One region of the Seohaeicola nanhaiensis genome, then DNA from elsewhere that is predicted to be linked to it. Evidence: riboswitches for the same ligand, from Rfam matches in the RefSeq annotation. Region 1 holds a riboswitch; the other holds the start of a gene.
The links. A riboswitch is a leader RNA that binds a small molecule or an ion and turns the genes downstream of it on or off. The one in region 1 is predicted to bind thiamine pyrophosphate.
Positions count from the first base shown of each region.

Region 1 (15,888 bases):
GAACGGGCTCTTCGGCACGGATGACCGCCTCACCCGCCAGCGCCTCGGGTGTCACCGCCTGCAGCGCATCGAGGAAACGCGGCGCAAAGCTGCCCGGCCCCGTGGCGCCCTCATGGGCGCGTTGCCCTGCCACCGCGAAATGCGCCAGCGCGGCGACGGTGGCGTCGAAGGGATCCTCGGCCACCGCCGCATAAGCCCCGCAGAGGCAGGTCAGCGAACAGCCAAGCGCGGTGTTCATCGGCATCCAGGGCGAACCGCCCGAAATCCGCGCCGCGCGGCTGCCATCGGTGACGAAATCCACCTCGCCCGTCACCGCCACCACGCCGCCGGTCTCATGGGCCAGCCAGCGCGCGCCCTTCTCGGCGGCGGCCACGGGATCGCGGCCATCGACGCCTTGCCCCCGGCTCGCCTCGCCCGCCAGCGCCAGCACTTCCGAGGCATTGCCCCGGATGATCGTCGGGCGCAGTCGGACCAACTCTGCCGAGACATCGCGCCGATAGCCCGTTGCCTGACAGGCGACCGGATCCAGCACCCAGGGCCGACCCGCCGCCTGCGCGCCGGCAATCGCCGCGCGCATCCCCGCCACGAAGGCCGGCGACAGCGTGCCGATATTGACCGTCAGCGCCCCGGCGATGCGGGCGAATTCCTCGGCCTCCTCGACGTCGGAGACCATGGCCGGACTGGCCCCGGCCGCCAGCACCACATTGGCGGCGATGTTCATCGCCACATAGTTGGTGATGCATTGCACCAGCGGCGGGCTGGCGCGCAGTACGGCCAGAAGGGTTGCGGGTGTCTGGGTCATGCCTTGTCCTCCAGCGGCAGGTAAAGTTCTCCGCCTTCGCGGAATTTCTCGGCCATCTGCGCCATGCCCGCCTTCTGGGCCTCGGCGCGGATGTCGTGCGAGATGCGCATCGAGCAGAACTTCGGCCCGCACATCGAACAGAAATGCGCGACCTTGTGCGCCTCCTTGGGCAGGGTCTCGTCATGCATCGACCGCGCGGTCTCGGGGTCGAGGCTCAGGTTGAACTGATCCTCCCAGCGGAACTCGAACCGCGCGCGGCTCAGCGCGTCGTCGCGGATCCGCGCCGCCGGGTGGCCCTTGGCGAGATCGGCGGCGTGGGCCGCGATCTTGTAGGTGATCACCCCCACCTTCACGTCGTCCCGGTCCGGCAGCCCCAGATGCTCCTTCGGCGTCACGTAGCAGAGCATCGCCGTGCCGAACCAGCCGATCATCGCCGCGCCGATGCCGCTGGTGATATGATCGTATCCCGGCGCGATGTCGGTGGTGAGCGGCCCCAGCGTATAGAACGGCGCCTCGCCGCAGACCGCCAGCTGCTTGTCCATGTTCGCCTTGATCTTGTGCATCGGCACATGGCCCGGCCCCTCGATCATCACCTGGCAGTCCTTGGCCCAGGCGATCTGCGTCAGCTCGCCCAGCGTCTCCAGCTCGGCGAATTGCGCCTGGTCGTTGGCATCGGCGATGGAGCCCGGACGCAGCCCGTCGCCCAGGCTGAACGACACGTCATAAGCCCTTGCGATATCGCAGATTTCATCGAAATGTTCGTAGAGGAAGCTCTCGCGGTGGTGATGCAGGCACCACTTGGCCATGATCGACCCGCCGCGTGACACGATCCCCGTCACCCGGTTCACCGTCATCGGGATCATGTGAAGCCGCACGCCCGCATGGATGGTGAAATAATCCACCCCCTGCTCGGCCTGTTCGATCAGCGTGTCGCGGAACACCTCCCAGCTCAGTTCCTCGGCGATGCCGCCCACCTTCTCCAGCGCCTGATAGAGCGGCACGGTCCCGATGGGCACCGGGCTGTTGCGCAGGATCCAGTCGCGGATGTTATGGATGTTGCGCCCGGTCGAGAGGTCCATCACCGTATCCGCGCCCCAGCGCGTCGCCCAGACCATCTTCTCCACCTCCTCGGCCATCGACGAGGTCACGGCGGAGTTGCCGATATTGGCATTGATCTTGACAAGGAAGTTGCGCCCGATGGCCATCGGCTCGGCCTCGGGGTGGTTGATGTTGGCAGGGATGATCGCCCGCCCCCGCGCGATCTCGTCCCGCACGAACTCCGGCGTGATGACATCGGGAATTTCGGCGCCAAAGCTCTCGCCGTCGCGTAGCAGCGCCTCTTTCGCCGCCTGCCGCCCCATGTTCTCGCGGATCGCGACGAACTCCATCTCCGGCGTGACGATCCCGGCGCGGGCATAGGCCATCTGCGTCACGGCCCTCCCGTTCGCCGCCCGGCGCGGCGCATGGCGCACCGGAAACTCGGGCACCAGCCGCGCGCCATCGGCAAAGCCGTTGTCCTCGGGCCGCACATGCCGCCCCGCGTAGGTCTCGGTATCGCCGCGTGCAGCCACCCAGGCCTCCCGCAGACGCGGCAGGCCGCGGTCGAGGACGATATCAGCCTCCGGGTCGGTATAAGGCCCCGAGCTGTCATAGACCGTCACCGACGGTTCGCCGGCAGTCGGATGCAGGTCGATCTCGCGCATGGGCACGCGGATGTCGGGGTGCAGCACGCCCCGGTGCCAGACGCGGCGCGAGCCGGGCAAGGGCCCGGTGGTGACGGTGGGTGTCAGATCTTTCATCGGTCGGAGCCTCCAGAGCTCAAAGCGTTGGAGACCCAGTTCCGCGTTCGAATGGAGGAAGACCGAACGGAATACGTCTGTGACGTATCGGCAAGCGCCGCGCGGCCGGTGCACCATCCCTACGCCAGTATGAACTGGATCAGGTTCATCGGGTCACTGCGCTGCGCCTTGCGGCACGATCAGTATCTCAGCCCCTTGTCGGGACCCCCCAGGTGAGTCCGCACACCCTGCGCGCGCCGCGCGCGCTTGTCAACCGCAGGGGCAGGCCACGGCCCGCCCCCGGGATCACGCGGCGCCTGCCGCTTCTCTGGTTCGAAAAATACCTCCGCCGGAGGCAGCCGCGCGCCCCGCGCGGCTTCGCGCCCGGAACGGGCGCGCGCGGCCTCAGCCGCGTCCGATGAAGGGCATGTTGGTTGCCATCACCGTCATGAACTGCACGTTGGCCTCGAGCGGCAGCCCGGCCATGTAGCGCACCGACGAGGCGACATGGCTCACATCCATCACCGCCTCGACAGCGATCGAGCCATCGGCCTGCGGCATTCCCGTGGTCATCTTGCGCGCCATCTCGGTCAGGGCGTTGCCAATATCGATCTGGCCGCAGGCGATGTTGAACGGCCGCCCGTCCAGCGAGATCGTCCGCGTCAGCCCGGTGATCGCATGTTTCGACGCAGTATAGGCCACCGAGCCCCAGCGCGGCACATGGGCCGAGATCGAGCCGTTGTTGATGATCCGCCCGCCCTGCGGGCTCTGGTGGCGCATCCGGCCAAAGGCGGCGCGGGCCACCAGGAAGGCACCGTTCAGGTTGATGTCGATCACCCGCCGCCAGTCGTCGACGGCGATCTCGTCGATCGGCGCGCCGGCCAGGCTGACCCCGGCGTTGTTGAAAACCGCGTCGAGGTGCCCCCAGGCCTCCATCGCCTTGTCGAAGGCCGCGTCCACCTGCGCCTCGTCGGTCACGTCGCAGGGCAGCACCAGCGCATTTTGATCGCCTGCCGCCGTCTCTTCCAGCGCCCCGGCGCGGCGGCCGATCAGCCCGACCCGCCAGCCATCGGCCAGGAAGGTTTCGGCGCAGGCGCGGCCGATGCCGCTGCCCGCTCCGGTGATGATGATAGTCTTGCTCATGAGGCGTCCTTCAATGGTTGTCGCGGGGCAGGTCGCGGGCGACCTTCTGATAGGCGGTCGCCAGTTCCAGGCAGCCGCCATCGGCCAGCTGGCCGACATGGGTGCGGTAGATTTCCTGCCAGGGGGTCTGGTTGTGGATCTCCGGCGGGGTCCAGGCGTCCTTTCGGGCCTGCCACTCGGCTTCGTCCACCAACGCGTCCATCCGGCTGGCGTTGAGGTCCAGCCGCACCATGTCGCCGGTCCTGAGGTAGGCTAGCCCGCCGCCGACCACCGACTCGGGCGAGGCGTTCAGGATAGACGGGCTTTCCGAGGTGCCCGACTGCCGCCCGTCCCCGACCGTGGGCAGGTGGTTGATCCCCGCCTTGATCACCGCATCCGGCGGCTGCATGTTCACCACCTCGGCCGAGCCGGGATAGCCGACGCATCCGACGCCACGAATGAACAGGATCGTCGTCTCGTCGATCTTCAGATCGGGATCGTTGATCCGGTCGTGGTAATCCTCCGGCCCCTCGAAGACCACCGCGCGGGCCTCGTAGATGCCCTCCTTGCCAGGCGTCGACAGGAAGCGCTTGCGGAAGTCGGCCGAGATCACGCTGGTCTTCATCAGCGCCGAGTCAAACAGATTGCCCGACAGCACCAGAAACCCTGCATTCTCGCGCAGCGGGTTGGCGACCGTCTTGATCACGTCGAGATCGCGGCTCTCCCAGCCTTCCAGGTTCTCGCCCATGGTCTTGCCGGTGGCGGTCATCACCCCGTCGTGCAGCCGCCCGGCCTTGCGCAGCTCGCCCATGATCGCCGGCACACCGCCGGCGCGGAAAAAGCTTTCGCCCAGGTATTCGCCCGCCGGCTGCATGTTCAGCAACAGCGGCACCTTGAAGCCGATGGTCTCCCAGTCCTTCACGTTCAGCTTCACCCCGGCATGGCGCGCGATGGCCTGAAGGTGCGGCGGCGCATTGGTCGAGCCGCCGATGGCGCCGTTGACGATGATCGCGTTCTCGAAGGCCTCGCGGGTCAGGATGTCCGAGGGTTTGAGATCCTCATAGACCATCGCAACGATCCGCTTGCCGGTCTCGTAGGCCATGTTCATCCGCTCGCGGAAGGGCGCGGGGATGGCCGAGTTGCCGGTCAGCGACATCCCCAGCGCCTCGGCCATGGCGTTCATGGTGCTGGCCGTGCCCATCGAGTTGCAATGCCCGAGCGAGGGCGCCGAGGCACAGACGCGCGACATGAATTCCTCGTAGTCGATCTTGCCTTCGCTCAGCAGACGGCGGCTTTCCCAGACGATGGTGCCCGATCCGGCGCGCTTGCCCTTCCACCAGCCGTCCAGCATCGGCCCGCCGTTCAGCGCGATGGCTGGGATGTCGACGGTCGCCGCCCCCATCAGCATGGCGGGGGTCGTCTTGTCGCAGCCGGTGGTCAGCACCACGCCGTCGATGGGATAGCCATGCAGCACCTCGACCAGCGACAGATAGGCCAGGTTGCGGTCCAGCGCCGCGGTCGGCCGTTTGCCGGTCTCCTGGATCGGATGCACCGGGAATTCCATCGGAATGCCGCCGCCGTCGCGGATGCCGGCCTTGATGCGATCCATCAGGAAGACGTGGATCTTGTTGCAGGGCGCGATGTCGCTGCCGGTATTGGCGATGCCGATGATCGGCTTTTCCCCTTGCAACTCGCCCCGCGTATAGGCCTGGTTCTGATAGCGCTCGACATACAGCGCGGTCATACCGGGGTTGTTCGGATTGTCGAACCACTCCTGCGACCGGAATCTCTTGCCTGCACGGGTATTTGTCATAGTGATGGTTCCTCGTCTCGAAGCGGCCTCGGAAGGATTGAGGCAGCTTCTCAATTTGGTATACCAAATTCAAGAGCCATCTTGTGCCCCGCCACTCCATAAAGGATTTCCCATGATCGAAGACACGCCCCTCCTGACCATCCGTGTCCCCCTGCCCCGCCCGACAGAGGCGCAGATCGCCGCCTTTCAGGGTGTGCCGACCGGCTTTGTCGCAGATGCGCTGGGCGGCGGCGGGGCGATGGCGGCCAATATCAAGCCGCTGGGCGACGGCCGCGATCTGCCCTTTGTCGCCGCCGGCCCGGCGCTGACTGCCGACAACGGCCCGGCCGACATCCTGGCCACCCAGGCGGCGCTGGCCCATATCCGGCCGGGTGATATTCTCGTCTCCTCGGCGGCGGGCCATCAGGGTTGCGCGGCGGCAGGCGACCGGGTGATCGGGATGCTCAAGAACGCCGGGGGCGCGGGATTTGTGACCGATGGCCCGATGCGCGACTACGCCGGTATCGTTGCGGTCGGCCTGCCCGCCTGGTGCACCGGGCTGATCCCTTCTTCGCCCTTCGCCAAGGGGCCGGGCAAGGTGGGCTTTGCGGTGCAGGTCGGCGGCCAGCAGGTCGAAACCGGCGACATGATCGTCGCCGACCGCGACGGCGTGGTCGTGGTGCCCTTCGCCCGCATCGACGCGGTGATCGCCAGGCTGGCCGTGGTGCGCGAGCTGGAAGAGGCGCTGGATGCGCGCGTCGCCCAGGGCCTCAAGGTGCCAGGCGCGATTGTCGAGCTTCTGGCCAGCCCCGCCACCCGGCGGATCGAAAAGGAATGACTAGCGGAAGGCGCTGCGCGCCCCGGCGCTTTCCTGCGTCCTGAAGATCGAGGTGGTGTCGGGCGCCGGCGGCAGCGGCAGGCGCACCGGCACCCGCTCGACCCGTGGCGTCAGGCAGGGCTGGCCGGTGACCATCCGCTCTTCCAGATCGCGCCAGAAGGCCTGCTGGTCCAGCCGGGTGTAATAGGCGCCGGTGCCCAGCAGCGGCCAGGCATCGCCCGCCGCGAGTTCATAGAACAGGATCAACCGCGCCCGGTCGCTGGTATTGGGGGCCGAGCCGTGCAGGGTGCGGACGTGGTGCACCGTCATGTCCCCAGCCTTTCCGGTCAGCGTCACGATGCGATCCCTCTCGAACAGAGGATCGTCCGGGTCGATCGCGCCGGCGAAGACACCGTTGGCATGATGGCTCAGGATCGGCCCCCTGTGGGTGCCCGGGATCACCATCAGCGGGCCATTGGCCTCGTCCACATCCTCCAGCATCAGCCCGAAGGCCAGCAGGTCGTCGTTGGTATGCGGGTAGAAGGCCCAGTCCTGATGCCACTCCACCGCGCGTCCGCCGCCCGGCGCCTTGGTATTGAGCTTGGAGGTCAGCAGCACCGTATCCGGACCCAGCAGTTCGTTCAGCACCTGGGTCAAGGGTGAGTCACGCAGCACCTCCCAGAAATACGGGTCCTGCCTGTGCGGCAGCTTGATCCGCGTCAGGCGCGGGGTGTCGGCTGTATGGCCCTTGTCGAGGTCATAGGCCGCGTTGCTCTCGGTGACAGTGCGCGAGGCGTCGATCAGGCCGTAGGTGATCTCGCGCAGCCGCGTCAGCTGCTCGGGCGTCACCGCGTTCTCCACCTTCAGATATCCGTTCTCGGCATAGAACCGTTTCTGCTCGGCCGTCAGCATGTCACTTCCCCTTGTCCAACGCCTCGGCGAGGTCCAGCCCGTTCCAGTGGGCCCCGCGATCGGCCGGCATCGGCGATGTCCGGTTTGTCCGCCATGTGCCCTCTCTAAAGGCTGGCCGTGATGCCGCCATCTACGAACAGCGTGTGCCCGTTGACGAAAGCCGACGCGTCCGAAGCGAGGAAGATGCAGGCGCCCACCAGTTCCTCGACCTTGCCCCAGCGCCCCGCCGGGGTGCGCTTTTCCAGCCATTCGGTAAAGGCCGGGTCCGCCACAAGCGCGGCATTCAGCGGCGTGTCGAAATAGCCCGGCGCGATGGCGTTGCAGTTCAGCCCGTTGCGCGCCCAGTCGGTCGCCATGCCCTTGGTCAGGTTCGCCACTGCGCCCTTGGTCGCCGTATAGGGCGCGATGCCCGGACGGGCGAGCGCGGTCTGCACGCTGGCGATGTTGATGATCTTGCCCGCGCCGCGCCCGATCATGTGCCGCGCGACCGCCTGCCCGACGTGAAAGACACTGGCGACATTGGTCTGCAACAGCTGCTCGAAGGCCTCTGGCGGGAACTCTTCCAGCGGCGCGCGGTGCTGCATCCCGGCGTTGTTTACCAGAATGTCGATGGCGCCATGCTCGGCCTCGAACCCCTCGACCGCCGCGCGCACCGCCGCGTGATCGGTCGCGTCGAACGGCAGTTCGAAAACCTCCGCCCCCTCGCGCCGCAGCGATTCCGCCGCTCCGGCCAGCCGGTCGGCATTGCGCGCGTTCAGCTCGACCGAGGCTCCCGCCTGCGTCAGCCCGCGCGCCAGCGCGAACCCGATCCCCAGCGACGAACCGGTGACAAGCGCCCGGCGCCCGGTCAGATCGAAAAGCTGCATATTTCCTCCCCTTGGTCGGGCCTTGACCGCCTTGCCGCTTGCAAAAATGGTATACCATTTCTAGGGTATTGCAAGGGCGCTTCCGGCGCGTGGATCCTGGGGGAGGACACTACTTGAAAGCGCTTTATGTGCATGGCGCGAAGGACTTGCGCCTGGGCGACTGCCCCGACCCCGCACCCGGCCCCGGAGAGGTCCGCATCGCCATCGCGCGCGGCGGAATCTGCGGATCGGACCTGCATTACTACAGCCACGGCGGCTTCGGCACGGTGCGCGTGCGCGAACCGATGATCCTGGGCCACGAGGTTTCGGGCCATGTCACTGCGCTGGGCGAAGGCGTCAGCGGGCTGAGCGAGGGCGATCTTGTCGCCGTCTCGCCCTCGCGGCCCTGCGGCGCTTGCGACTACTGCCACCGGGGGCTGCCGAACCATTGCCTGAACATGGCCTTCTACGGCTCGGCCATGCCCTTCCCGCATATCCAGGGCGCCTTCCGCGACGTGCTGGTGGCGAAGGCCAGCCAATGCGTGCGCGCCGATGGCCTCGACCCCGCGCAGGCGGCGATGGCCGAGCCGCTGTCTGTCTGCCTGCACGCCGTCAGCCGCGCCGGCCCGCTGCTGGGCCGCCGGGTGCTGGTGACGGGCTGCGGCCCCATCGGCGTGCTCTCGATCCTCGCCGCGCGCCGCGCCGGTGCGGGCGAGATCATCGCCACCGACATCGCAGAACGCGCGCTGAATTACGCCCATGCCGCCGGGGCCGATGTCGTGCTGAACACCGCCGTCACGCCCGAGGCGCTGACGCCCTATACCGCCGGCAAGGGACAGATCGACGTGCTCCTCGAATGTTCGGGGGCCGAGCCCGCACTGGTCGCCGCCCTGCCCGCGATGCGCCCGCGCGGCATCGTGGTGCAGCTGGGCCTCGGCGGCGACATGCGCCTGCCGATGATGATGATCACCGCCAAGGAACTGGATCTGCGCGGATCGTTCCGCTTTCACGAGGAATTCGCCAGCGCCGTCCGCTTCATGGCCGGCGGGCTGATCGACGTCACGCCCCTGCTGACCCACAGCTTTGCCCTGTCCGACTTCCAGACCGCCTTCGAGACCGCCTCGGACCGCAGCCGCGCGATGAAGGTGCAGCTGGAGTTCGCCGGGTGCTGACCTTCGCGCTCGCCGTCTTCCTGCTGATCGTGACACCGGGGCCGGGTGTTCTGTCGATTGCGGGCGTCGGCGCGGCCTACGGATTTCGCGCGGGGCTCTCCTATCTGATCGGCCTGTTCATCGGCACCAATCTTGTTGCGCTGGCGGTGATCTCGGGCCTTGCCGCCATCGTGCTGGGCGTGCCGGTGATCCGCATGGTGCTGATGGCCGCCTCCATCGCCTACCTGCTCTATCTCGCCGCAAAGATCGCCTTTGCCGGCACCAAACTCGCCTTCATCGAGGCGCGAACCGCCCCGGGCATCGCCGCCGGGCTTATGCTGCAGGCGATCAACCCGAAGGCCTATGCGGTCAATACCGCGTTTTATTCGGGCTTCCCGATCTACCCCGACAACTTCACCACCGAGGTCATCGCCAAGCTGATCGTCTCGAACCTGATCTGGATCCCGATCCACCTAGGCTGGCTCTGGGCCGGTGTCGCGCTGCACCGCCTGAACCTGCCCGAAGCCACCCAGCGCCGCATCAATTACCTCATGGCCGCCGCCATGTTGGGCGTCGTGCTGCTGGCGCTGGTTTCGGCCACAAGATGAAGAAAGGCTGACACATGACTGAACCTACAACATATTCCGGCGTCTGGCCTGTTGCCCCCACGCCGTTCCACGATACTGGCGAAGTCGACGAGGACGGCATGCGCCGTGTGCTCGACTGCATGATCGACCAGGGCGTCGACGGCATCTGCATCCTCGCCAACTTCTCGGAGCAATTCCTGATCTCGGACGAGGAACGCTTTCGCCTGATGCGTCTCTCGGCCGAGCATATCGGAGGGCGCGTGCCTCTGATCGTTACCATCTCGCATTTCGCCACGCCCATCGTGGTGGCCCGCGCAAAACAGGCGCAGAGCCTGGGCGCCGATATCGTAATGATGATGCCGCCCTATCACGGCGCGCTGCTCAAGGGCACACCCGAACAGACCTTCGAGCAATTCCGCGCGGTGGGCGAGGTCGGGATTCCGATCATGCTGCAGGACGCGCCGCTGTCGGGCGTGGACCTGCCCGTGCCGCTGCTGGTGAAGATGGCGCAGGAAATCGAGGCGCTGAAGCTTTTCAAGATTGAATGCGCCCAGGCGGCGGCCAAACTCCGCGCGCTGATCGCCGCGGGGGGCGCCGCCATCGAGGGGCCCTTCGACGGCGAAGAGGGCATCACCCTGCTGGCCGATCTCGACGCCGGGGCGACGGGCTGCATGACCAGCGCCATGATTCCCGACCTGATCGGCCCGGTGGTGCGCGACTTCCTTGCGGGCGACAAGGACGCCGCAACAAGGGGTTACGCGCGCATCCTGCCCGCGATCAACCACGAGAACCGCCAGTGCGGCTTCCGTGCCGCCAAGGCGGCGATGGTGGCGGGCGGGGTCATCGCCTCGGACTTCTGCCGCCACCCCATCGCCCCGCTGCACCCCGCTACCCGCGCCATGCTGCTAGACCTGCTGACCCCGCTCGACCCGCTGGTCCTGCGCTGGGGCCGCTGAAGGAGACCGCCCATGCCCCTGCCCCTCGACAACCCCGATCCGAACGCCACGCTGACCGGGCGCGTCTGGCGCCCCGGTATCGGCCCGGCGCTGGTCGCCCTGCGCGGCGACAGCGTGGTCGACCTGACCAGCCGCGAGACGCCCACGCTGCGCGACCTGCTCGAGGCTGACGCCCCCGCGGATCGCGTGCGCTCGGCGCCGGGCGAAACACTCTGCGCGTTGTCGGACCTCGGGAAGGATGGCGCGCCAGTCCTGCTCGCCCCGCCCGACCTGCAGGCGATCAAGGCCAGCGGCGTGACCTTCGCGCGCTCCATGGTCGAACGCGTGATCGAGGAACAGGCCGCCGGCAACGCCGACCGCGCCAAGGCGATCCGCGACCGCGTCGCCTCGGTCATCGGCGAGAGCCTGCGCGGCATCGTTCCAGGGTCGGAAAAGGCGATGGAGGTCAAAAAACTGCTCCAGGCCGAAAAGCTCTGGTCGCCTTATCTGGAGGTCGGCATCGGCCCCGATGCCGAAGTCTTCACCAAATGCCAGCCGATGGCATCGGTGGGTTTTGACGCCGATGTCGGGCTGCACCCGATCTCGACCTGGAACAACCCCGAGCCGGAGATCGTGCTGGCGGTGAACAGCACCGGCGAGATCCTCGGCGCGACACTCGGCAACGACGTCAACCTGCGCGACATCGAGGGGCGCTCGGCGCTCTTGCTCGGGAAGGCCAAGGACAACAACGCCTCGTGCGCCATCGGCCCGTTCCTGCGGCTGTTCGACGACGGCTACACGATGGACGACGTTCACAACGCCGAACTGGACCTGAAGGTGACTGGCACGGACGGCTTTGTCATGGAGGGCCATTCCTCGATGCGCGAGATCAGCCGCAAGCCGGCCGATATCGTCGCCCAGACCATCGGTCGGCATCACCAGTATCCCGACGGCTTCTTCCTGTTCCTCGGCACGCTTTTCGCGCCGATCCAGGACCGCGACGCGCCGGGCAAGGGCTTCACCCACAAGACGGGCGACGTGGTCACCATCTCGGAGCCGCGGCTGGGCACCCTGCGCAACACCGTGCGCCTGTCGACCGAATGCCCGGAATGGACCTTTGGCACCGCCGCCCTGATGCGCAACCTCGCCGGACGAGGGCTGCTGTGAGCGCGACGATCTTCGACGGCACCGAATGCAAGCTGGGCGAAGGGCCGCTCTGGCACCCCGAACGGCAGGAGTTCTTCTGGTTCGACATCGGCGCGCACCGGCTCTACGCCCGCGCCGGCGACGACCGGCGGATGTGGCAGTTCGACGGCCATGTCTCGGCCGCCGGATGGATCGACCGCGACCGCCTGCTGGTGGCGCACGAACGCGCGCTGCTGGTCTTCGATATCGAGACCGGTGAAATCGAACACCTCTGCGATCTCGAGGCCGACAATCCCGGCACAAGGTCCAACGATGGCCGTGCCGACCCCTGGGGCGGCTTCTGGATTGGCACGATGAGCAAGACACTGGAACGTGGCGCGGGGTCCTTCTACCGCTACTACAAGGGCGAACTGCGCCAGCTTTACACCGGCATCACCGTGACGAACGCTCAGTGCTTCAGCCCCGACGGCCGCTATGCCTATTTCGCCGACACCCCGACCGGCAAGGTGATGCGCCAGCGCCTGGACGATATCAACGGCTGGCCCAAGGGCGCGCCCGAGTTGTTTCTCGACCTGCCCGCCGACCAGTTCCGCCCGGACGGCGCGGTGATCGACGCCGAGGGCAATTTCTGGTGCGCGCATTACGGGCATGGCAAAGTCACCTGCCATTCGGCTAAGGGCGAGCTCATGCAGACCCATCCGATTCCCGCCCGCCAGTCGACCTGCCCCGCCTTCGTCGGGCCAAATCTCGACCGGATGCTGGTCACCTCCGCCTGGCAGAACCTCAGCGACGATCAGCGCGCCGCCGACCGCGCCGCCGGCAAGACCTTCGAAATCGCGCCCGGCGTCACCGGTCAGGCCGAACACCGGGTCGAGCTGTGACCTCTCTTCTGGCGCTCGGCGAATGCATGATCGAACTCGCCCCGCGCGAGGATGGTGCGCTGCGCAAGGGCTTTGCCGGTGACACCTTCAACACCGCCTGGTATGCCCGCCGCCTGCTGCCCGACGACTGGAGTGTCGCATATGGCACCTGCGTCGGCACCGATATGGTTTCGGACGAGATGGTCGCCTTCATGACGGGCGAAGGGATCGACACCAGCGCCATCCGCCGGATCCCCGACCGCACCGTCGGGCTTTACATGATCAGCCTGCGCGAGGGCGAGCGCAGCTTTTCCTACTGGCGCGGCCAGTCGGCGGCGCGGCTTCTAGCGGCGGACGAGGCCTGGCTCGACGCCACGCTGGCGGGTCGCAGCTGCATCCACCTTTCGGGCATCACGCTCGCGATACTGACGCCCGCCCACCGCGAGGCGCTCTGCGCCGCGCTGGCGCGCGCGCGGGCGCAGGGCTGCCACATCGCCTTCGACACCAACCTGCGCCCCCGCCTGTGGGAGAATGCCGAGGCGATGAAGGCCGGCCTGACCCTCGGCGCCTCGGTCGCCGATACGGTGCTGCCAAGCTTTGACGAGGAAACCGGCCTGTTCGGCGACAGCTCGCCCGCGGCGACCGCAGACCGCTACGCCGCACTGGGCGCGCGCGAGGTCTGCGTGAAGAACGGCGGCCAGGCGCTTCATATCCTTTCGGAAGGCGATCTGCACAGCTTCACACCGCCCGCCGTCCGGCAGGTCGACAGCACCGCCGCCGGGGACAGCTTTGGCGCGGCCTGGCTGGCCGCCCGGCTGACCGGCGCCGATATCGAAACGGCGGCCGAACGCGCGATGGCGCTGGCTGCTCAGGTTATTCAGGAACGCGGCGCGCTGGTCCGCTCGATCTTCGACAAGGTCTAAAGCTGCATCGTCCCCACGCTGGCGCCGCCGCAGACATAAAGCGTCTGCCCGGTGACGAACCCGCTTGCCGGATCGCAGAAGAACAGGAAGGCGTTCGACACATCCTCGACTGTGCCCAGCCGCCCGACCGGGATGCGCCGCGCCAGCTCGGCCTCGCGCGCACTGCCCTTCGGCACGATGCCCCAGAAATTGTCGGTCTGGATCGGCCCCGGCGCGACCACGTTGACCGTGATCCCATGCGGCGCCAGTTCCAGCGCCCAGGTGCGCGCCATGCCGATCATCCCGGCCTTGGTCGCCGAATAGGCGGTGCGCGTCGGCACCCCCAACGCGGCGCGCGAGGCGTTGAAGACCACCCGGCCAAAGCCGCGCGCCTTCATCGCCGGCAGCACCGCCTGCACCAGCGTCAGCGCCGCGCCCAGATGCAGCTGCGCCAGCCCGGCGATATCCTCCGGCCGGGCGTCCTCCACCAGGTTCGGCCAGATCAGCCCGGCATTGTGCACCAGATGCGTCACCTCGTGGCGTGCCGCAATGTCCGCCGCCACCCGCGCCACCGCGCCGGCATCCAGCAGATCGCATTCGACGCTCTCCAGTTGCTCATGCGTCCAGTCCGGCGCGTTGAGCGCGATCGAGATCACGCGATACCCCCGCTCCAGCAGCCGCTTCGCCAGATCGGCGCCGATGCCCTGGCTGCCGCCGGTCACGATTGCCGTATACCCGCTCATGCCGCGTCCCCCGGCACCAGCGCCAGCACCCGCAGCGGGCTGCCCGTGCCGCCCTTGATCTTGAGCGGCGCGGCGATCAGCACCGCCCCGGTCGGCGGCAGCTGGTCGAGGCCCCTGAGGCATTGCAGCCCGAACTTTCCGGCTCCGTGCAGCAGGTAGTGCGCCGGATAGGGCGGGTCGTAATGCGCGCCCTGCCCGGCGTCGGTGCCTACCGTCTCGGTGCCGAACCCGCGCACATCGCGCGCCAGCAGCGCACGGATCGCCGCCGGAGTTGGACCCGGCGAATGCGGCCCGTCCTCGGCCATGTTCAGATAGTCGGCCCCCGACCGTTTCGACCAGTCGGTGCGCATCAGCACCCAGGCGCCGCAAGGGATCGCGCCATGTTCGGCCTCATGCGCCGCGATGATCTCGGGCGTCAGCTTGAAATCGTCGTCCCGCGCGGCACCCGCCGTGCAGTCGATCACCACCACCGGGCCGACAAAGGCGGCCGGGTCGATCTCGTCCACTGCACCGTGGGGCACGTCTCGCCCCGAGATCCAGTGGATCGGCGCATCGAAATGCGTGCCGGTGTGCTCGTTCAGGGTCAGATTGTGCCATTTCCACGCCGGCCCGCGATGGTCATAGGCGCTGACCTCCTCCATCCGGAACCGCGCGCACTGGCCGAATTCCGGCGGCAGTACGATCACCGGAAAGTCCGGGTCCAACGTGTGGGTCAGATCCACAACCCGCACCGCGCCGCGCGCCATCGCCGCGACCATCTCCGCCAGCACGCTCATGCCCCGCCTCCCGCCAATTCGCGTTCCAGCACCTTGGCGTCGCGCCGCCAGCGCTCGGCCACGTCGCGCGCCACGTCGCCGACAAAGCTGTCCTCGATCCCCTCGACCAGCGCCTCGACCACGCCCCGCGCCAGCGCGGCGGGCGAGACCTTGGGCGGCGGCAGCGGCTGGTGCCACTCATCCTCCGTCGGGCCGCAGTAAACCGCCATCACCCGCAGCCCCGCCGGCGCGAATTCGCCCCGCAGCGTCTGGCAGAGCGAGCGCGCGGCGGCCTGACCCGCAGCGAAGGCACCAAATGAAGGATCGGGCGCAAGCGCATGGGCCGACAGAATATTCAAGAAAGCCACCGCCGCATTGGTGCCGTCCTCGCTGCGCCCGGCCATCGCCGGACCGAACCCCTGCGCCAGCCGCATCAGCCCCAGTACGTTGACCTCGATCCCGTCGCGCGCCGCCACCGTATCCTGCCCGACCACCCCGCCGGGGCGGACATGGCGGGCGGTGTTGATCAGGATGTCGGTCTTGCCGCCGATCTCGCCCGCCAGCCGCGCGACCGAGGCGGCGTCGGTCACGTCCAGCGGCACGATCTCGACCCGCTCCAGCGCCTCGAACGCCGCGCGGCCCGGCCAGCGCCGCCAGCTCTCGGCCTCGCCCACGAAGACGCGCGCCGCCCCCTCGGCCAGCAGCGCCCGCACCAGCGGCAGCGCCTCGGGCGCGCGCATG
Region 1 covers NZ_JBHSGI010000034.1:216,806-232,693, reverse strand. The annotation lists gene thiM (hydroxyethylthiazole kinase) at 1-802, opposite strand, end outside; gene thiC (phosphomethylpyrimidine synthase ThiC) at 799-2,601, opposite strand; TPP riboswitch at 2,700-2,822, opposite strand; gene ACFO5X_RS25095 (SDR family oxidoreductase) at 2,986-3,723, opposite strand; gene ACFO5X_RS25090 (IlvD/Edd family dehydratase) at 3,734-5,515, opposite strand; gene ACFO5X_RS25085 (RraA family protein) at 5,628-6,332, shown strand; gene ACFO5X_RS25080 (phytanoyl-CoA dioxygenase family protein) at 6,333-7,223, opposite strand; gene ACFO5X_RS25075 (SDR family oxidoreductase) at 7,328-8,089, opposite strand; gene ACFO5X_RS25070 (L-idonate 5-dehydrogenase) at 8,203-9,240, shown strand; gene ACFO5X_RS25065 (LysE family translocator) at 9,234-9,827, shown strand; gene ACFO5X_RS25060 (dihydrodipicolinate synthase family protein) at 9,842-10,762, shown strand; gene ACFO5X_RS25055 (fumarylacetoacetate hydrolase family protein) at 10,775-11,908, shown strand; gene ACFO5X_RS25050 (SMP-30/gluconolactonase/LRE family protein) at 11,905-12,768, shown strand; gene ACFO5X_RS25045 (sugar kinase) at 12,765-13,670, shown strand; gene ACFO5X_RS25040 (SDR family NAD(P)-dependent oxidoreductase) at 13,667-14,392, opposite strand; gene ACFO5X_RS25035 (cyclase family protein) at 14,389-15,168, opposite strand; gene ACFO5X_RS25030 (SDR family NAD(P)-dependent oxidoreductase) at 15,165-15,888, opposite strand, start outside.

Region 2 (15,888 bases), on a different contig from region 1:
CGGCAAAGAGGGCGATCACCCCGAGGTCGCCCATCGAGAGGGCCGCCCCGAGCCCGGCGGCAAAGCCGATCTGCGGGCGCATCCGGGGCAGCAGGACGAGCCGCAGGAAGCTGGCCGAGGTCATGTTCAGCGTCGCAGCGAGGCGGGTGTGGCGCTGCACCTCTTCGCGCGCCTTGGGGACGAGGATGCGCAGGGCGAAGGGCAGCGACATGAGCGCATTGACCAACGCCGTCACCGGAAGCGCGAGGGCGAAGGGGCTGGCGACCGGGTTGATCAGCAGAAAGAGGCCCGCGCCCAGAACCAGCGGCGAGACGGCGAGGCCGAGCAGCCCGATGTGTTCGATGGCGGGCGCGCGGGCCGCGGCAATGGCCATCGGCAGGGCGAGCGCCAGCAGCACGGCGGTGCTGAGGGCGGCGACGCAAACAGAGACCAATGCGGCCGACCAGACCTGATGCGGCAGCTGGATGAGTCCGGGGAGACCGTTTGCGGCGATGGCGGCGAGCGGGGTCAGCAGAAACAGCGCGGCGGTGAGGATCAGGGCGGTGTCGAGCATCTTGAGGCCGGGGGTGCGCGCATCCCAGCGCTGAACCACGCGGTCAAGCCCGGCGCCGAAGCCGCCCTGCGCGGAGACGCCGAGCGCCAGGGTCGCGGCGGCCAGCGTCAGGGCGATCTGCACCAGCGAGAGCAGCGTCGCGCGGCCGAGGTCGAATTCGAAGCGGAAGGCCTGGTAGATGGCCAGCTCGATGGTGGTGGCGCGGGGGCCGCCGCCAAGGGTCAGCGCAACGGCGAAGCTGGTGAGGCAGATGGCGAAGACCAGCGCGGCGACGCCGGGCGCAGTCCGCGCCAGCATCGGACGTTCGAGCAGCCGCCAGATGTCGCGGGTATCCGCGCCGAGCTGGGCGGCCAGTCGGAAGCGTTCGGCGGGGATGTCCTGCCAGCCCTGCAGGATCAGGCGGGTTGCGAGCGGCAGGTTGAAGAAGACGTGGGCCAGGACAACGCCGTGAAGGCCGTAGACCGAAACCGGGGGCAGGCCGGCGAGGGTGAGCAGATCGTTCAGCCAGCCGCCGCGCCCGAAGACGGCCAGCAGGCCCAGCACGGCGACGATGACCGGCAGGATGAAGGGTGCGCCCAGCAGCGTGATCAGCAGCCCGCGGCCGGGAAAGCTGCGCCGCGCCAAAGCGCGGGCGACGGGGATCGCCAGGGCGACGCTGAAGAGGGCCGAGAGCGCGGCCTGCAGCACGGTGAAGCGGATTGCCGCGCCGTCCTGCGCTGCCAGTCCCGCCTCGGTTTCCGCGCGCAGGGCGACCGCGGCCAGGGCGGCGAGCAGCGTCGCGGCGACCAGCGCCGCCGCGACAAGGCCGGGCCAGAGGGTTACTGGCTGAGCGCGGTGAGCCATTCGGCCAGCGCGGCGTCCCGCACCTGTTCTGCCTCTGCCTCGGGGATGAGCAGCGATTTGTAGGGTTCGACCAGATCGTTGAAGCCCTCGGGCAGGCCGGCCTCGGGCGTCACGGCGGGATACATCCAGTTGGTGGTCGGAACCACCGACTGGAAGGCGTCGCTGGTGATGAACTGCAGGAACTGCTGGGCCAGTTCGGGCTGTTTGCTGGAGGCCAGCCGCGCGGCGACCTCGATCTGCATGTAATGGCCTTCGTCGAAGGCGGCGGCCTCCTTGGTTGTGTCGTTTTCGGCGATGATGTGATAGGCGGGTGAGGTGGTGTAGGAGAGCACCATGTCGGCCTCGCCTTCCAGGAACAGGCCATAGGCCTCGGACCAGCCCTTGGTCACGGTCACGATGTTGTCGGCCAGATCGGTCCAGACCTGCGCTGCATCGTCGCCATAGGCGGCCTTCACCCAGAGCAGCAGGCCGAGGCCGGGGGTAGAGGAGCGCGGATCCTCGATGATGATTTTCAGATCGCTTTTCGCCAGTTCCAGGAAGTCCTGGGGCACATGCTCAAGATCGGTCTTGTGCACGAAGGCGAAATATCCCCAGTCGTAGGGCACGAAGATGTCGTCGGACCAGTCGATCGGCAGATCGTACTCGGCTTCAACGCCGCTGGGCGCGAAGAGATCGGTGGACCGGGCGGCGGCGGTCAGGTTGGTGTCGAGGCCCAGAACCACGTCCGCGCCGGTGCGCGCACCTTCCAGCCGGATGCGCGCCATCAGGGCCGCGCCGTCGCCGGCGGTGACGAATTTCAGGTCACAGCCACATTCGGCCTCGAAGGCCTTTTCGATCTGCGGCCCGGGGCCCCAGTCGGTGACGAAGCTGTCATAGGTGTAGACGGTCAGTTCCGGCGTCTGGGCGAAGGCGCCCGTGGCACAGAGAACTCCCGCAGCAAATGTCAGATGTTTCATGGCATCCTCCTTGTTGCGGCTTTGGGCAAGGGTGGAGTGATGTCCATGACCTTCCCTCCGCCAGTGCTAACTGGTTCAGGTTCAACGGGTCTGCTTGCGCATCTCAGCCAGTCCTGGCACCCCGAGGTAGCGCAACATCTAGGGCGGCGAGGGTGCCCTTGCAAGGCAAATCCCCTTGAGCGGCATGGGCCACGCGGCTAAGGCAGGGGCGAAGGAGCCCGCCCATGACAACCAACAGCTTTGGCCATCTGTTCCGCGTCACCACCTGGGGCGAAAGCCACGGGCCGGCCATCGGGGCGACCGTGGACGGCTGCCCGCCCGGCGTGCCGGTGGACGAGGCGTTCCTCCAGCAGTGGCTGGACAAGCGCAAGCCGGGGCAGTCGAAGTTCACCACGCAGCGGCGCGAGGCGGACGAGGTCAGGATCCTGTCCGGCGTGTTCGAGGGGCAGACCACGGGGATGCCGGTCCAGTTGCTGATCGAGAACACCGACCAGCGGTCGAAGGATTATTCCGAGATCGCCGAGAAGTTCCGCCCCGGCCATGCCGACATTACCTATTGGCAGAAATACGGTATCCGCGACTATCGCGGCGGCGGCCGGTCCTCGGCGCGCGAGACGGCCAGCCGCGTGGCCGCGGGCGGGCTGGCGCGGGCGGCGCTGAAGGTGCTGGCGCCGGAGGTGGAGATCACCGGATACATGACCCGCGTGGGCGTGCACGAGATCGACCGCGCACGGTTCGATGCGGAGGAGATCGGGCGCAACCCGTTCTGGGGACCGGATGCCGAAATGGCGGCGCTCTGGGCCGATTACCTCGACGGGCTGCGAAAGTCGGGCAATTCGGTAGGCGCCGTCGTCGAAATCGTGGCCAAGGGCGTTCCGGCCGGTCTGGGCGCGCCGGTCTACAGCAAGCTCGACACCGATCTGGCCGCAGCGATGATGAGCATCAACGCGGTGAAGGGCGTCGAGATCGGCGAGGGCATGGCCGCGGCGATGCTGACCGGTGAAGAGAATGCCGACGAGATTTTCATGGGGAACGACGGCAAGCCCGTCTATTCCAGCAACCATGCCGGCGGCATCCTGGGTGGCATTTCGACCGGGCAGGATCTGGTGGTACGTTTTGCGGTCAAGCCGACTTCGTCGATCCTGAAGCCGCGCCAGACCATCACCAAGACGGGAGAGGCGGCAGAGATCGTCACCAAAGGCCGCCACGATCCCTGCGTGGGCATACGCGCCGTGCCGGTGGGCGAGGCGATGATGGCCTGCGTGATCCTGGATCACATGCTGTTGCATCGCGGGCAGGTCGGAGATAACCGCGGGCGGATCGGCTGAGCCCTTGTCGGCCATCTTTTCGATCACCTTTCCGATCTATGCGGCAATTGCCATCGGATATGTCCTGGTGGCGCGCGGCGTCTTTGTGCGCGACGACATGCTGGTGCTGGGCCGATACGTGCTGAACATCGCGATGCCGGCGCTGCTGTTTCACGCGCTGGCCTCGCGTCCGCTGGGCCAGATTGCCGACGTGGGGTACATGACGGCCTATCTGCTGGGCGGGGTGGCCGTGATGGGGCTGGGCTTTGTCTGGTTCAGCCTGACGGCGGCCGACAAGGGCCGGCGCGCCGTGGCCGTGATGGGGGTCAGCTGCCCCAATTCGGGTTATGTCGGCTATCCCGTGATGCTTTTGGTGATTCCGGATCAAGCCGGGGTGATCCTGGCGCTGAACATGCTGGTGGAGCTGGTCGTGCTGATTCCCCTCTCGCTGATCCTGCTGGACCTGTCGCAGGAGCGGGAGAGGGTTTCGCCCTGGGTGCGGGCGCGCCGGATTGCCGTGGATCTGCTGAAACGTCCGCTGATGATCGCGCTGATCCTCGGGCTTGCGGCGTCGGCGCTGGACCTGCCGGTGCCGGGTACGGTGGAGAAGCTGTTCCAGATGCTTGCATCCTCGGCTGCTGCGCTGGCGCTGGTGGTGATCGGCGGATCCCTGGTGGGGCTGCCGCTGAATGGCAACCGGTCGATGGCGGTGCAGATCGCGGTTGGCAAGCTGGTGGTGCACCCGGCGCTGGCTGCTGCGGCGGTGGTGCTGGTCAGTGCGCTTGCGCCCGGCGCACTCTCAGAGCCGATGGGGCGGGTGGCAATCCTGTCGGCGGCGATGCCGATCATGGGGATCTACCCGGTGCTGGCCCAGGAACGCGGCCTGGGCGGTGCGGCCTCGCTGGCGCTGCTGGTGGCGACGACTGCGGCCTTCGGCACCCTGTCGCTGGCGCTGGTCTGGCTGGGCTGACGCGGCTGAAACCCTGGGAGGGTTCCGGCCTGATTTCCGCTGCGGAGAAAGGCTGTCAGGGTTTGAACAGGCCCGCATATTCCTCGCGCAGCGCCTTCTTCTGGACCTTGCCCATGGTATTGCGGGGCAGTTCGTCGACCACGAGCACCTTCTTGGGCTGCTTGAACTTCGCGAGAACGGTCGAAAGCGCCTTGGCGATCGAATCCGGCTCTAACCCGGCTTTTTCGGGGACCACCACGGCCACCACGGCCTCGCCGAAATCGGGGTGGGGCACACCGATCACGGCGCTTTCGAGCACGCCGGGCATGTCGTCGATCAGGCTTTCGATCTCTTTCGGATAGACGTTGAAGCCGCCGGTGATGACAAGATCCTTCTGCCGCCCGACGATGACGTAATAACCGTCCGCGTCCTGCCGCGCGAGATCGCCGGTGATGAACCAGCCGTCGGGACGCAGCTCTTCCGCCGTCTTCTCGGGCATCTGCCAGTAGCCCTGAAAGACGTTCGGGCCGCGCACTTCCAGCACGCCGATCTCGCCCGGCGCGACCTCGGTGCCGTTGTCGGTGATGCGCACCTCGACGCCGGGCAGGGCAAAGCCCACGGTGCCGGCGCGGCGCTCGCCCTCGTAGGGGTTGGAGGTGTTCATGTTGGTCTCGGTCATGCCGTAGCGTTCGAGGATGCGGTGACCGGTGCGCGACTCCCACTGTTCGTGGGTGTCGACCAGCAGCGGCGCCGAGCCCGAGACGAAGAGGCGCATGTTGCCGGCGCGCTCGCGGGTGAGGCGGTCATCGGCGAGCAGGCGGGTGTAGAAGGTAGGCACACCCATCAGCGCCGTGGACGTGGGCATCGCCTGAAGGATCGCCTCGGGGTCGAAGCCAGGCAGGAAGACCACCTGGCAGCCGGCCAGCAGCGCCACGTTGGTGGCGACGAAAAGGCCGTGGGTGTGGAAGATCGGCAGGGCGTGGATCAGAACGTCATCCGCCGTGAAGCGCCAGTGGTCGCGCAGAACGCGCGAGTTGGAGGCGAGGTTGGCGTGGCTCAGCATGGCGCCCTTGGAGCGCCCGGTGGTCCCCGAGGTGTAGAGGATCGCGGCAAGATCGCCCGCCTCGCGCGGGGCAGGGTCGAACCCTGTCTGGACGTCAGCCAGTTCGCGCAATGTGCCGTGCCCGGTGGCGTCGAGTGTCATCACCTTGGCGTCGCCCGATACGCTCTTGGTCTCGTCCAGCCGCCTCGGATCGCAGACCACGACGCGGGGGGTGGCGTCGCCGATGAAATAGGCGATCTCGGCGGCGGTATAGGCCGTGTTGAGCGGGAGAAAGATGCCGCCGGCCATCACCGTGCCGAGATAGAGCTGGATGGCCTCGATGGTCTTGGAGACCTGAACCGCCACCCGGTCGCCCGGCAGCACGCCCAGCGCGACCAGCGCCGCCGCCATCTGTTCGGCGCCCTGGAAAAGGCTTCCGAAGGTGACGGTGCCTCCGTCGGGCAGTTGCGCGAACACAGCGTCTTCGCGTCCGATGCTCGACTGCCGCAGCGCGTGGGTCAGGTGGTTGGTGTCGTACATTAGGGATCCTCCCGGGGGCTTGCGCCCTATCTGCCCGGCGCAGGGGCATAAAATCAAGTCGGGCCGTTGATCTTTCCGAAATGCCGACGCAGGGTCCGCGCGATGCCCGAGACGCTTTCTTCCCACCGGCCCGGACTCGCTATTGCGTTCAAGCTGAGCGCGATGGCGATCTTTTCCGTGATGTCCGCGATGATCAAGGCCGCCACAGCCGAGGTTCCGTCGGGCGAGGCAGTGTTTTTTCGCGCCTTCTTCGCGATCCCGGTGATACTCGGCTGGCTGGTGCTGCGTGGCGAGTTGCGGCGCGGTCTGGTCACGCGGAACATCCGGGGCCATTTCCTGCGCGGTCTGCTGGGCACGGTGGGAATGCTGCTGTCATTCGCCGGTCTGTCGCTGCTGCCGCTGCCCGAGGTGACGGCCATCGGCTATGCCACACCGATCTTCACGATGATCCTGGCCGCGGTGATCCTGGGCGAGCGGTTCCGGCTGATCCGGCTGTCGGCGGTTGCGGTCGGTCTGGTCGGCGTGGTGATCATGCTGTGGCCCCGGCTGGGCGGTGCCGCCTCACTGGAGCAGGGCGCCGCTCTGGGCGCGGTGCTGGTTCTTGGCTCGACCATGGCGAGCGCGATGGTGCAGATCCACATCCGCCAGTTGGTGCAGACCGAGCATACTGCGGCGGTGGTGTTCTATTTCATGACATCCGCCGCGGTGCTGTCGCTGTTCACCCTGCCGTTCGGATGGGTCGTACCCTCGGGCGAAACGCTGGCGCTGCTGGTCGGCGCCGGGTTGATCGGGGGCGTGGGGCAGGCGCTGATGACCTCTGCCTATCGTTATGGGCAGGCGTCGATGCTGGCACCCTACGACTATACCTCGATGATCTTCGCGATCATCCTGGGGTATGTCTGGTTCTCGGAACTGCCGCAGGCGATCACGCTTATGGGCGCGGCGCTGGTGATCGCCGGCAATGTGGCGGTGATCCTGCGCGAGCGCTATCTGGGCATCGAGCGGACCAAGGCGCGGTCGGTCAGCGACCCGAAGGCATAAGGCTCTAACAAGGGGATTGCGACATGAACGACGAGCACAAGGCGAAGATGCAGGCGGTGCAGGCCGACAAGGCCGCCCGCAAGGCCGAACTGCGCGACCCCGAGCGCGGGCTGGTTCTGGTGCATACCGGCAAGGGCAAAGGCAAGACCTCGTCCGCCTTCGGCGTGCTGGCGCGGGCGCTGGGCTGGAAGCAGTCGGTCGGTGTGGTGCAATTCATCAAGGGCAAATGGGTGACAGGCGAGCGGCGGTTCTTCGAGGATCTGGGCGTCGCCTGGCATTCGATGGGCGAGGGCTTTACCTGGGACACGCAGGACCGCGAGCGCGACATTGCCGCGGCGCAGGCGGCCTTTGCCAAGGCGCGTCAGATGATGGAGAGCGGAGAATTCGATCTGGTCGTTCTGGACGAGATCAACATCGCGATGCGCTATGAGTATCTGTCGGTGCCCGAGGTTCTGGCCGGGCTGGAGGCCCGTCACCCGCGCACGGCCGTCATTCTGACCGGACGCGATGCCAAGCCGGAGATCTGTGACTATGCCGATCTGGTAACCGAGATGACCGAGGTCAAACATCCGATCAAGGCCGGCATCAAGGCGCAGCGCGGGATCGACTTCTGAGTGGGCGGGGCCCCTTGGCGGGGCCCCGTCCGTGATCAGATCGACGCGGTTTCCGGATCGAGCGTGACCGACCAGAGTTCGGTGTTGCCGACGTCCATCAGGCGCACCTTCATCTGCTGGGTCGCGCCGTCGATATCGACCAGACCGAAGAACTGAAGCCCGGCGGAGGGCGGCAGGTTGGCCTGTCCGGCCTCGGGCGCCTTGATGAATTTCAGCTCGGGCCCGAAGGTCGGGTCGAGATCGTTCGGGCCGAAGGTGCCAGCGTGCAGCGGGCCCGAGACGAATTCCCAGAACGGTTCGAAATCCTGGAATTGCGCCTTGTTAGGGTCGTAGTAGTGGGCGGCGGTATAGTGCACGTCGGCGGTGAGCCAGACGGTGTTCAGGATCCGCGCGGACTTGATGAAGCGCAGAAGTTCGGCAATCTCGATCTCGCGCCCGCCCGGGGCGCCGGTGCCGCGGTCGGCCACGGCCTCGATCTTGTCGCCATCGGGAACCACCAGACCCAGCGGCATGTCCGCGGCGATCACCTTCCAGGTTGCCTGCGATTGTGCCAGCTCGCGCTTCAGCCAGGCCACCTGTTCGGCGCCCAGGATGCGGGCCTCGTCCGAGAGTTCGGATTGCGGCGTGTCGGTATTGGCGCCGCGATAGCTGCGCATGTCGAGGAAGAAGATGTCGAGCATCGGGCCGTAGGCGATCTTGCGATAGACGCGGCCCGGCTCGGCCGGGGTATAGCGGATCGGCGTCATCTCGTGGAAGGCGCGGCCGGCACGCGCGGCCAGCAGGGCGATGTTCTTCTCGGTATAGCGCTCGTCGGCGCTGAGGTCCTTGGAGGATGACCAGTTGTTGACGACCTCGTGGTCATCCCACTGGAAGAAGGTCGGGCAGACCGCGTTGAGCGCGCGCACATGCTCGTCCATCATGTTGTATTTCCACTGGCCGCGATATTCGTCCAGCGTCTCGGCCACCTTGCGCTTTTCGTCGATCAGCACGGTGTTCTTCCAGATCGTCTGGCCGTCCTTTTCGACAGTGTCCTGCATCGCGCCGTCGGCATAGATGGTGTCGCCGGAATGCAGGAAGAAGTCGGGGCGGTGCTGTGCCATTGTGGCATAGGTGCGCATCCCCTGATCGTCGATGCCCCAGCCCTGGCCGGCGGTGTCACCCGACCAGGCAAAGCGGATGTCGCGGCGTGACATGGCGGCGGTGCGGAACTGGCCGACCAGCGGCTCGGACAGGGCGTTGACGTCCGACAGGTCGGCGGCGGTGAAGCGGTAGAAGATGTCCTGATCCGATGGCAGGCCTTCGACCAGGCGCTTGATCGCGAAATCGCTGTCGGGCAGCGCGTTCAGTGGCGCGAGCTTGCGGGCATCGGCAAAGCTCTCGGTGGTCGAGACTTCCATCATCACCCGGGCGGGGCGGTCGGTGCGTGTCCAGATCATGCCGGAGGTGGTGTCGATGTCGCCCGATTGCAGGCCATGGGTAAAGACCGGGCGCGAGGAGGCGCGGCTGATGGCAGGCATGGCGAGGCTGGCCGCGAAGGCTGTGCCGCCGGCGAGGACGGCGCGGCGGGTGGGTCGGAGGAGTCTGGTCATGCAAGGATTCCCTGATGCTGGCCCGAACGCGGGCGGGAGTGAACAGGGGCCATCAACCGCAGAATTGTGAAAGCTGCGGATCGTCCGGGTAACGGTTGCGCGAAGTTTTGGTGACGGGTGTCAGTCCGCAGCAGGCTCTGCGTGGGAAGTCAGAGCCTGTTTCAGCGTGGTGATCTTCTGGCGAAGGTCGATCAGCTCGGGGATCGACAGGCCCGTTGCGTCGAGGATGCATCGGGTGATGCGATCGGACTCGGGCTGAAGCGCGCGGGCCTTTTCGGTGAGCGAGACGGTCACCATCCTTTCGTCGTCGCGCGAGCGGGTGCGGGAGATCAACCCCGAGTCTTCCATACGTTTGAGCAGGGGCGTGAGCGTGTTGGATTCGAGGCCCAGCGCGGTCCCGATCTGTCGGACGTTCTGCCCGTCTTCTGCCCAGAGCGCGACCAGCACCAGATATTGCGGATAGGTCAGCCCCAGCGGCGCCAGCAGCGGGCGGTAGAGATGTGTCATCGCGTGACTCGCCGAATAAAGCGAGAAGCAGAGCATGTCGGAAATATTCAGGGGTCTGGTCATGGAACAAATTTAGGGCGCGCGCGATTGAATCGCAAGGGATTGAAAGTCGGGAGACCTCGGGCTATATGAATCTCACACGATTAAATCGCACACGATCCAAAAGGAGACTCATATGGCCATTTCCCCCGTCTACACCGCTGCTGCCACCGCAACCGGAGGCCGCGACGGCCGTTCGAAAACCGAGGACGGGTCGCTGGATGTGAAGCTGGGCGTGCCGACGGAAATGGGCGGCAAGGGCGACGGCAACAATCCGGAGCAGCTGTTCGCAGCGGGTTACGCGGCCTGCTATCTCGGCGCGATGAAATTCGCGACGACGCAGGACAAGTCGCTGGCAAAGGTACCGGCCGACACCACGGTGACCGCAAAGGTCGGGATTGGCCCGCGGGCGGACAAGGGCTTTGGCATCAAGGTCGATCTGGAAGTGAAGATGCCGGGTCTCGACAAGGCCGAGGCGCAGAAGATCGCCGACGCCGGCCACGAAATCTGCCCCTATTCGAACGCGATCAAGGGCAACGTGGACGTGACGACCTCGGTCGCCTGATACCTAGCGCGGCAGCCGGTCCAGATCGGCTGCCGCCTCTGCCAGACCCCAGGGCGGGTTGATCACCACCATGCCGCTGCCGATCATGCCGTGACCTTCGCGGGCGGGTGGGAAGGTCAGCCGATGGTGCAGGATTTCGCCTTGCAGACCCTGGATTTCTTTTAGCACAGCCTGTTCCGCCCCCGAGGCGAGGATCGGATACCAGAGCATCAGCACACCCACCGGCCATTTGCGATGCAGGGTCTGCATCAGCTTGGGCATCGCGGTGAAGTCGTCCTTGATCTCGTAACTCGGGTCGATCAACAGCAGCCCCCGGCGCGGCGTCGGCGGACAGAGCGACAGCGCCATCTGGACGCCATCCGTCTCGCGTACGTCGATGCCCGGGAAGTCCGCGCGCAGGGCACGGGCCTCGGCGGGGTGACGCTCGGCCAGGACCATCCGGTCGCCTGGCCGCAGCAGGGCCTGCGCGAGGAAGGGAGAGCCCGGATAAGCCGATGGTCCGCCCTTGGCGCGGGCCGCCGCAAGAGCTTTCAGATAGGGATGATCGTGCGGAAAATGCGGCTCTGCACGGGTGATTCCTGCGGCGGCCTCACCGGTCTTGAGCGCCTCCGGCGAGGTCAGGTCATAGAGACCCCGGCCCGAATGCGTCTCGATATAGACCATCGGCTTGGGCTTCTGGCCCATATAGGCGAGCGCGGAGGCCAGCAAAGCGTGCTTGTGCACGTCGGCCATGTTCCCGGCATGATAGGCGTGCTGGTAGGAGAGCATGGCCGTGTTCCGAAAGGGGACGGCGGGGCAAGCCCCGCCCAGTGCCAGCAGAGGGCGCGTTACGCGCGCACGAGCTTTTCGTAGCTTTCCGCGATGTCGCGCGTCAGGGCCCCGACCTCGAAGGTGTAGTCGCCGATCTGGCCGACCGGCGTCACCTCGGCGGCGGTGCCGGTCAGCCAGCACTGCTCGAAGCTTTCCAGCTCTTCCGGCATGATGTGCCGCTCGTGGACCTTGATCTGCTTGTCTTCCAGCATCCCGATCACGGTCTGGCGGGTCAGGCCGTTCAGGAAGCAGTCGGCCTTGGGCGTGTGAACCTCGCCGTTCTTGACGAAGAAGATGTTGGCGCCCGTCGCCTCGGCCACGTAGCCGCGGTAGTCCATGAACAGCGCGTCCGAACAGCCCTTGGCCTCGGCGGCGTGTTTGGACATGGTGCAGATCATGTAGAGACCGGCCGCCTTGGCGTGGACGGGAATCGTTTCGGGGGAGGGGCGCTTCCATTTGGAAATGTCGAGCTTTGCGCCCTTGAACTTGGCATCGCCGTAATAGTTGCCCCATTCCCAGCCGGTGATGGCGAGGCGGACGGGGTTGCGGCGGGCCGAGACGCCCATGTCTTCGCCGGCGCCACGCCAGGCGACCGCACGCACGTAGGCGTCGGTCCAGCCGTTGGCGGCGAGCATGTCGTATTTCGCCTTCTCGATTTCCTCCACCGAGTAGGGGATTTCGAAATCGAGCATCTGGGCCGAGGCCTTGAGGCGCTTGGAGTGCTCGACACCCTTGAAGATCTTGCCGTTGTAGCAGCGCTCGCCCTCGAAGACCGAGCTGGCATAGTGCATCGCATGGGTCAGGATGTGTACATTCGCATCGCGCCAGTCGATCAGCTTGCCGTCCATCCAGATCTTGCCGTCGCGGTCATCATAGGTCGTCATGTCGCTTCTCCACACAGGCGAATGTCTTTGCATTTGTTGCGCCGTCATATCCGGATCGGACATATTATTGCGCCAAATTGAGCGGTCACTACCGCTTGGCCCTTGGAATGTCAACAAGGCTGACTTATGCTTTGCAAAATTGACTCCGAGGAGAGGCTGTTGGAGACGCGCGCATCGCAGGGGTTTGGCGGAGAGAGCCTGCTCTTCCTCACAGACGAACAGTTGCGTCAGGGGATAGAGGCGATGTTCTTTGCCTATCGCGGGTTTACCGCCGATCCCGACCGCATCCTGGATGACCTTGCCTATGGGAGAGCGCATCACCGCGCTGTGCACTTCATCAACCGCGCACCGGGCACGACGGTGAACAACCTGCTGGCCATCCTCGGAGTGACCAAGCAGAGCCTGAACCGGGTGCTGCGGTCGCTGATCGAGGACGGGCTGGTGGAAAGCCGGGTGGGCACGGCGGACAAGCGCGAGCGCCACCTTTACCTGACGGAGCAGGGGCGGGCGCTGGAGACCAAACTTTCCGACGCGCAGCGGGCGCGGATGCGGGCGGCCTTTCGTGAGGCGGGACCGGAGGCGGTGGCCGGGTTCCGGCAGGTGCTGGAGGCAATGATGGACCCAGAGATGCGCCGCGCCTACGCCCGGCTGCGGGACAATGCATGATGACCGATTTCGACGCCCATCTGCTGATTGTCGATGACGACGAACGAATTCGGGAGCTTTTGAAGAAGTTCCTGATCCGGCATGGGTTTCTGGTGACGGCGGCGCGCGACGCGGCCCATGCGCGGCGGATCCTGTCGGGGCTGGATTTCGATCTGATCGTTCTGGACGTGATGATGCCGGGAGAGGACGGGATCAGCCTGACCCGGGCGCTGCGCACCGACAAGGACACGCCGATCCTGCTGCTGACGGCACGTGGCGAGACCGAAAACCGGATCGCGGGGCTGGAGGCTGGGGCGGACGACTATCTGGCCAAGCCCTTTGAGCCGAAGGAGCTGTTGCTGCGGATCAATGCGATTTTGCGGCGGATGCCTGAAGCGCCGGCGCCCTCGACGGCGCCGAAGATCCTGCATCTGGGGCCGGTGCGCTATGACATCGAGCGGGGCGAGATGTGGCAGGGCGAAGAGCTGGTGCGGCTGACCGCGACGGAAAGCCAGCTGATGCGCATTTTTGCGGCCCGCCCGGGCGAGGCGGTGAGCCGGACCAAGCTGGTGGAGGACCTCGGCCGCGACCGGGGCCAGGCGCAGGAGCGGGCGGTGGACGTGCAGATCACCCGGCTGCGGCGCAAGATCGAGAGCAACCCGAAACAGCCGCGCTATTTGCAGACCGTGCGCGGTGCGGGCTACATGCTGGCGCCGGACTGACCCGGCGTTGCCCTTGCGGCGCGGGCGGTCCTGAGTATTTGGAAAGAGAAGAAGCCAGAGGGGGAGCCCGATGACCACAGCCCTGATCACCCATGCCGACTGTCTCGCGCATGTCACGCCCGAAGGGCACCCGGAGCGGGTGGCGCGGCTGGAGCATGTCCTGCATGCGCTGGAGCCGCTGGACCTGAAGCGCGTGACCGCGCCTCTGGCGGCAGAGGACGACATCCTGCGCCTGCATCCGGCGGGCTATCTTGCCGATCTCAAGCGCAAGAGTCCGGCGGAAGGCTGGGTGCAGCTGGACGACGACACCTTCATGTCGCCGGGCACGATGACCGCGGCGTTCCGCGCGGCGGGGGCGGCGATCCGGGCGGTGGACATGGTGCTGGGCGGGGAGGTGAAGAACGCCTTCGCCGCGATCCGGCCGCCGGGACACCATGCCGAGACCGAGACGCCGATGGGCTTCTGCCTGTTCGGCAATGTGGCACTGGCGGCGAAACATGCGCTCGACTTCCACGGGCTGAAACGGGTCGCGATTGTCGATTTCGACGTGCATCACGGCAATGGCACGCAGGACCTTCTTTGGGACGAGGCGCGCGCGCTGGTGATCACCAGCCAGCAGATGCCGTTGTGGCCGGGCACCGGCAAGCCGAGCGAGACCGGCGTGCACGACACCATCCTGAACGTCCCGCTGCCGCCGGGCAGTGACGGGGCCACGATGCGCGCCGAATACGAGCGGCAGGTCTTCCCGCGACTGCGCGCGTTCAAGCCCGAGCTGATCATCATTTCGGCCGGGTTCGACGCCCATGCAGAGGATCCTTTGGCCCAGCTGGAATGGCAGACCGAGGATTTCGCCTGGCTGACCCGGCGACTTTGCGCCATCGCGGAAGAGGTCTGCGGCGGGCGTGTGGTCTCGACCCTGGAAGGCGGCTATGATCTGGGCGCGCTCGCCGCCGGGGCGAAGGCGCATGTGGAAGAACTGATCGAGGCCGGCAAATGAGCCAGAAACCCGTCAATGAGATGACCTTCGAAGAGGCGATGAAAGAGCTGGAAACGGTGGTCGACGCGCTGGAGAAGGGCGACGTGGCGCTGGATGCGTCCATCGCGCTGTATGAACGCGGCGCGGCGCTGAAGAAGCGGTGCGAGGAAGAGCTGAAGCGGGCCGAGGAAAAGGTCGCGGCCATCACGCTGGGGGCGGATGGCGCGCCCACGGGGTTGAAGCCCGTCGAAGGGCTCTGAACCGTGGACCAACTCGAGGGTCGCCGGATCCCCGACCTGGATGCGCTGCCCTTCCCGGCCGCGCTGGAACGGGCGGGCCAGCTGGCGCAGGGACGGATACTGGCCGCAACCTCTGGCGCGCAGGACGATGTCGGCGAGGCGATGCGCTATGCTGTCGAGGGCGGCAAGGGGTTGCGCGCCTTCTTCGTCATAGAAAGCGCCCGGCTGTTCGGGATCGACCGTTCGGATGCGGCGCCGGCCGCCGCCGCGATCGAGGCCCTGCACACCTACAGCCTGATCCACGACGACCTGCCCTGCATGGATGACGACGACCTGCGGCGCGGCAAGCCGACGGTGCACAGGAAATGGAACGAGGCAGTCGCCGTGCTGGCAGGCGACGCCCTGCAGGCGCTGGCCTTTGAGCTGGTGACGCAGGCGGTCTGCCCGGCAGAGCGGCGCCTCAGTCTGCTGGCCACATTGGGCGGGGCGGCGGGTGTGCACGGAATGGTCGGCGGTCAGGCGATGGACATGGCCGCGGAAAGCGCCAGCACCCCGCTCACGCTGGACGAGATCATCCAGCTTCAGGCCAAGAAGACCGGCGCGTTGATTTCCTGGTCTTGCACCGCTGGCGCGGTCATGGCCGGAGAGAACCCCCACAAGCTGCGCGTCTACGGGGAGTGCCTGGGGCTGGCCTTTCAGATCTGGGACGACGTTCTGGACGTGGAAGGCGATGCCGCCCGCGTCGGCAAGGCGGTGCGCAAGGATGCCGTCGCCGGAAAGGCGACCTTCGTGTCCCTGCTGGGGCTGGACGGGGCAAAGCGTCGCGCCCGCGACCTGGTGGACGAGGCGAGCGCGGCGCTGGATATCTACGGGGAGGCCGCCGATTGCTTGCGGCAGGCCGCCCGGTTCGTTATTTCCCGCGAACACTGACCGAGGACGCGAGCCTGTGACCGACCGCCCCGCCACCCCGCTTCTGGACCGAATCCGGCGGCCGGCCGACATGAAGCGACTGAGCGAACGCGAGCTGACCCAGCTGGCGGGCGAGCTGCGGGCCGAGACGATTTCGG
Region 2 covers NZ_JBHSGI010000009.1:400,265-416,152, forward strand. The annotation lists gene ACFO5X_RS12275 (thiamine/thiamine pyrophosphate ABC transporter permease ThiP) at 1-1,396, opposite strand, end outside; gene thiB (thiamine ABC transporter substrate binding subunit) at 1,372-2,352, opposite strand; TPP riboswitch at 2,388-2,486, opposite strand; gene aroC (chorismate synthase) at 2,577-3,680, shown strand; gene ACFO5X_RS12290 (AEC family transporter) at 3,685-4,629, shown strand; gene ACFO5X_RS12295 (malonate--CoA ligase) at 4,685-6,190, opposite strand; gene ACFO5X_RS12300 (DMT family transporter) at 6,293-7,231, shown strand; gene cobO (cob(I)yrinic acid a,c-diamide adenosyltransferase) at 7,255-7,845, shown strand; gene ACFO5X_RS12310 (alkaline phosphatase D family protein) at 7,881-9,434, opposite strand; gene ACFO5X_RS12315 (MarR family winged helix-turn-helix transcriptional regulator) at 9,555-10,004, opposite strand; gene ACFO5X_RS12320 (organic hydroperoxide resistance protein) at 10,117-10,545, shown strand; gene ACFO5X_RS12325 (23S rRNA (adenine(2030)-N(6))-methyltransferase RlmJ) at 10,549-11,313, opposite strand; gene ACFO5X_RS12330 (branched-chain amino acid aminotransferase) at 11,373-12,239, opposite strand; gene ACFO5X_RS12335 (MarR family winged helix-turn-helix transcriptional regulator) at 12,366-12,905, shown strand; gene ACFO5X_RS12340 (response regulator) at 12,905-13,606, shown strand; gene ACFO5X_RS12345 (histone deacetylase family protein) at 13,677-14,603, shown strand; gene ACFO5X_RS12350 (exodeoxyribonuclease VII small subunit) at 14,600-14,842, shown strand; gene ACFO5X_RS12355 (polyprenyl synthetase family protein) at 14,846-15,751, shown strand; gene dxs (1-deoxy-D-xylulose-5-phosphate synthase) at 15,768-15,888, shown strand, end outside.
Region 2: another riboswitch for thiamine pyrophosphate. It lies ahead of thiB (thiamine ABC transporter substrate binding subunit); the one in region 1 lies ahead of thiC (phosphomethylpyrimidine synthase ThiC).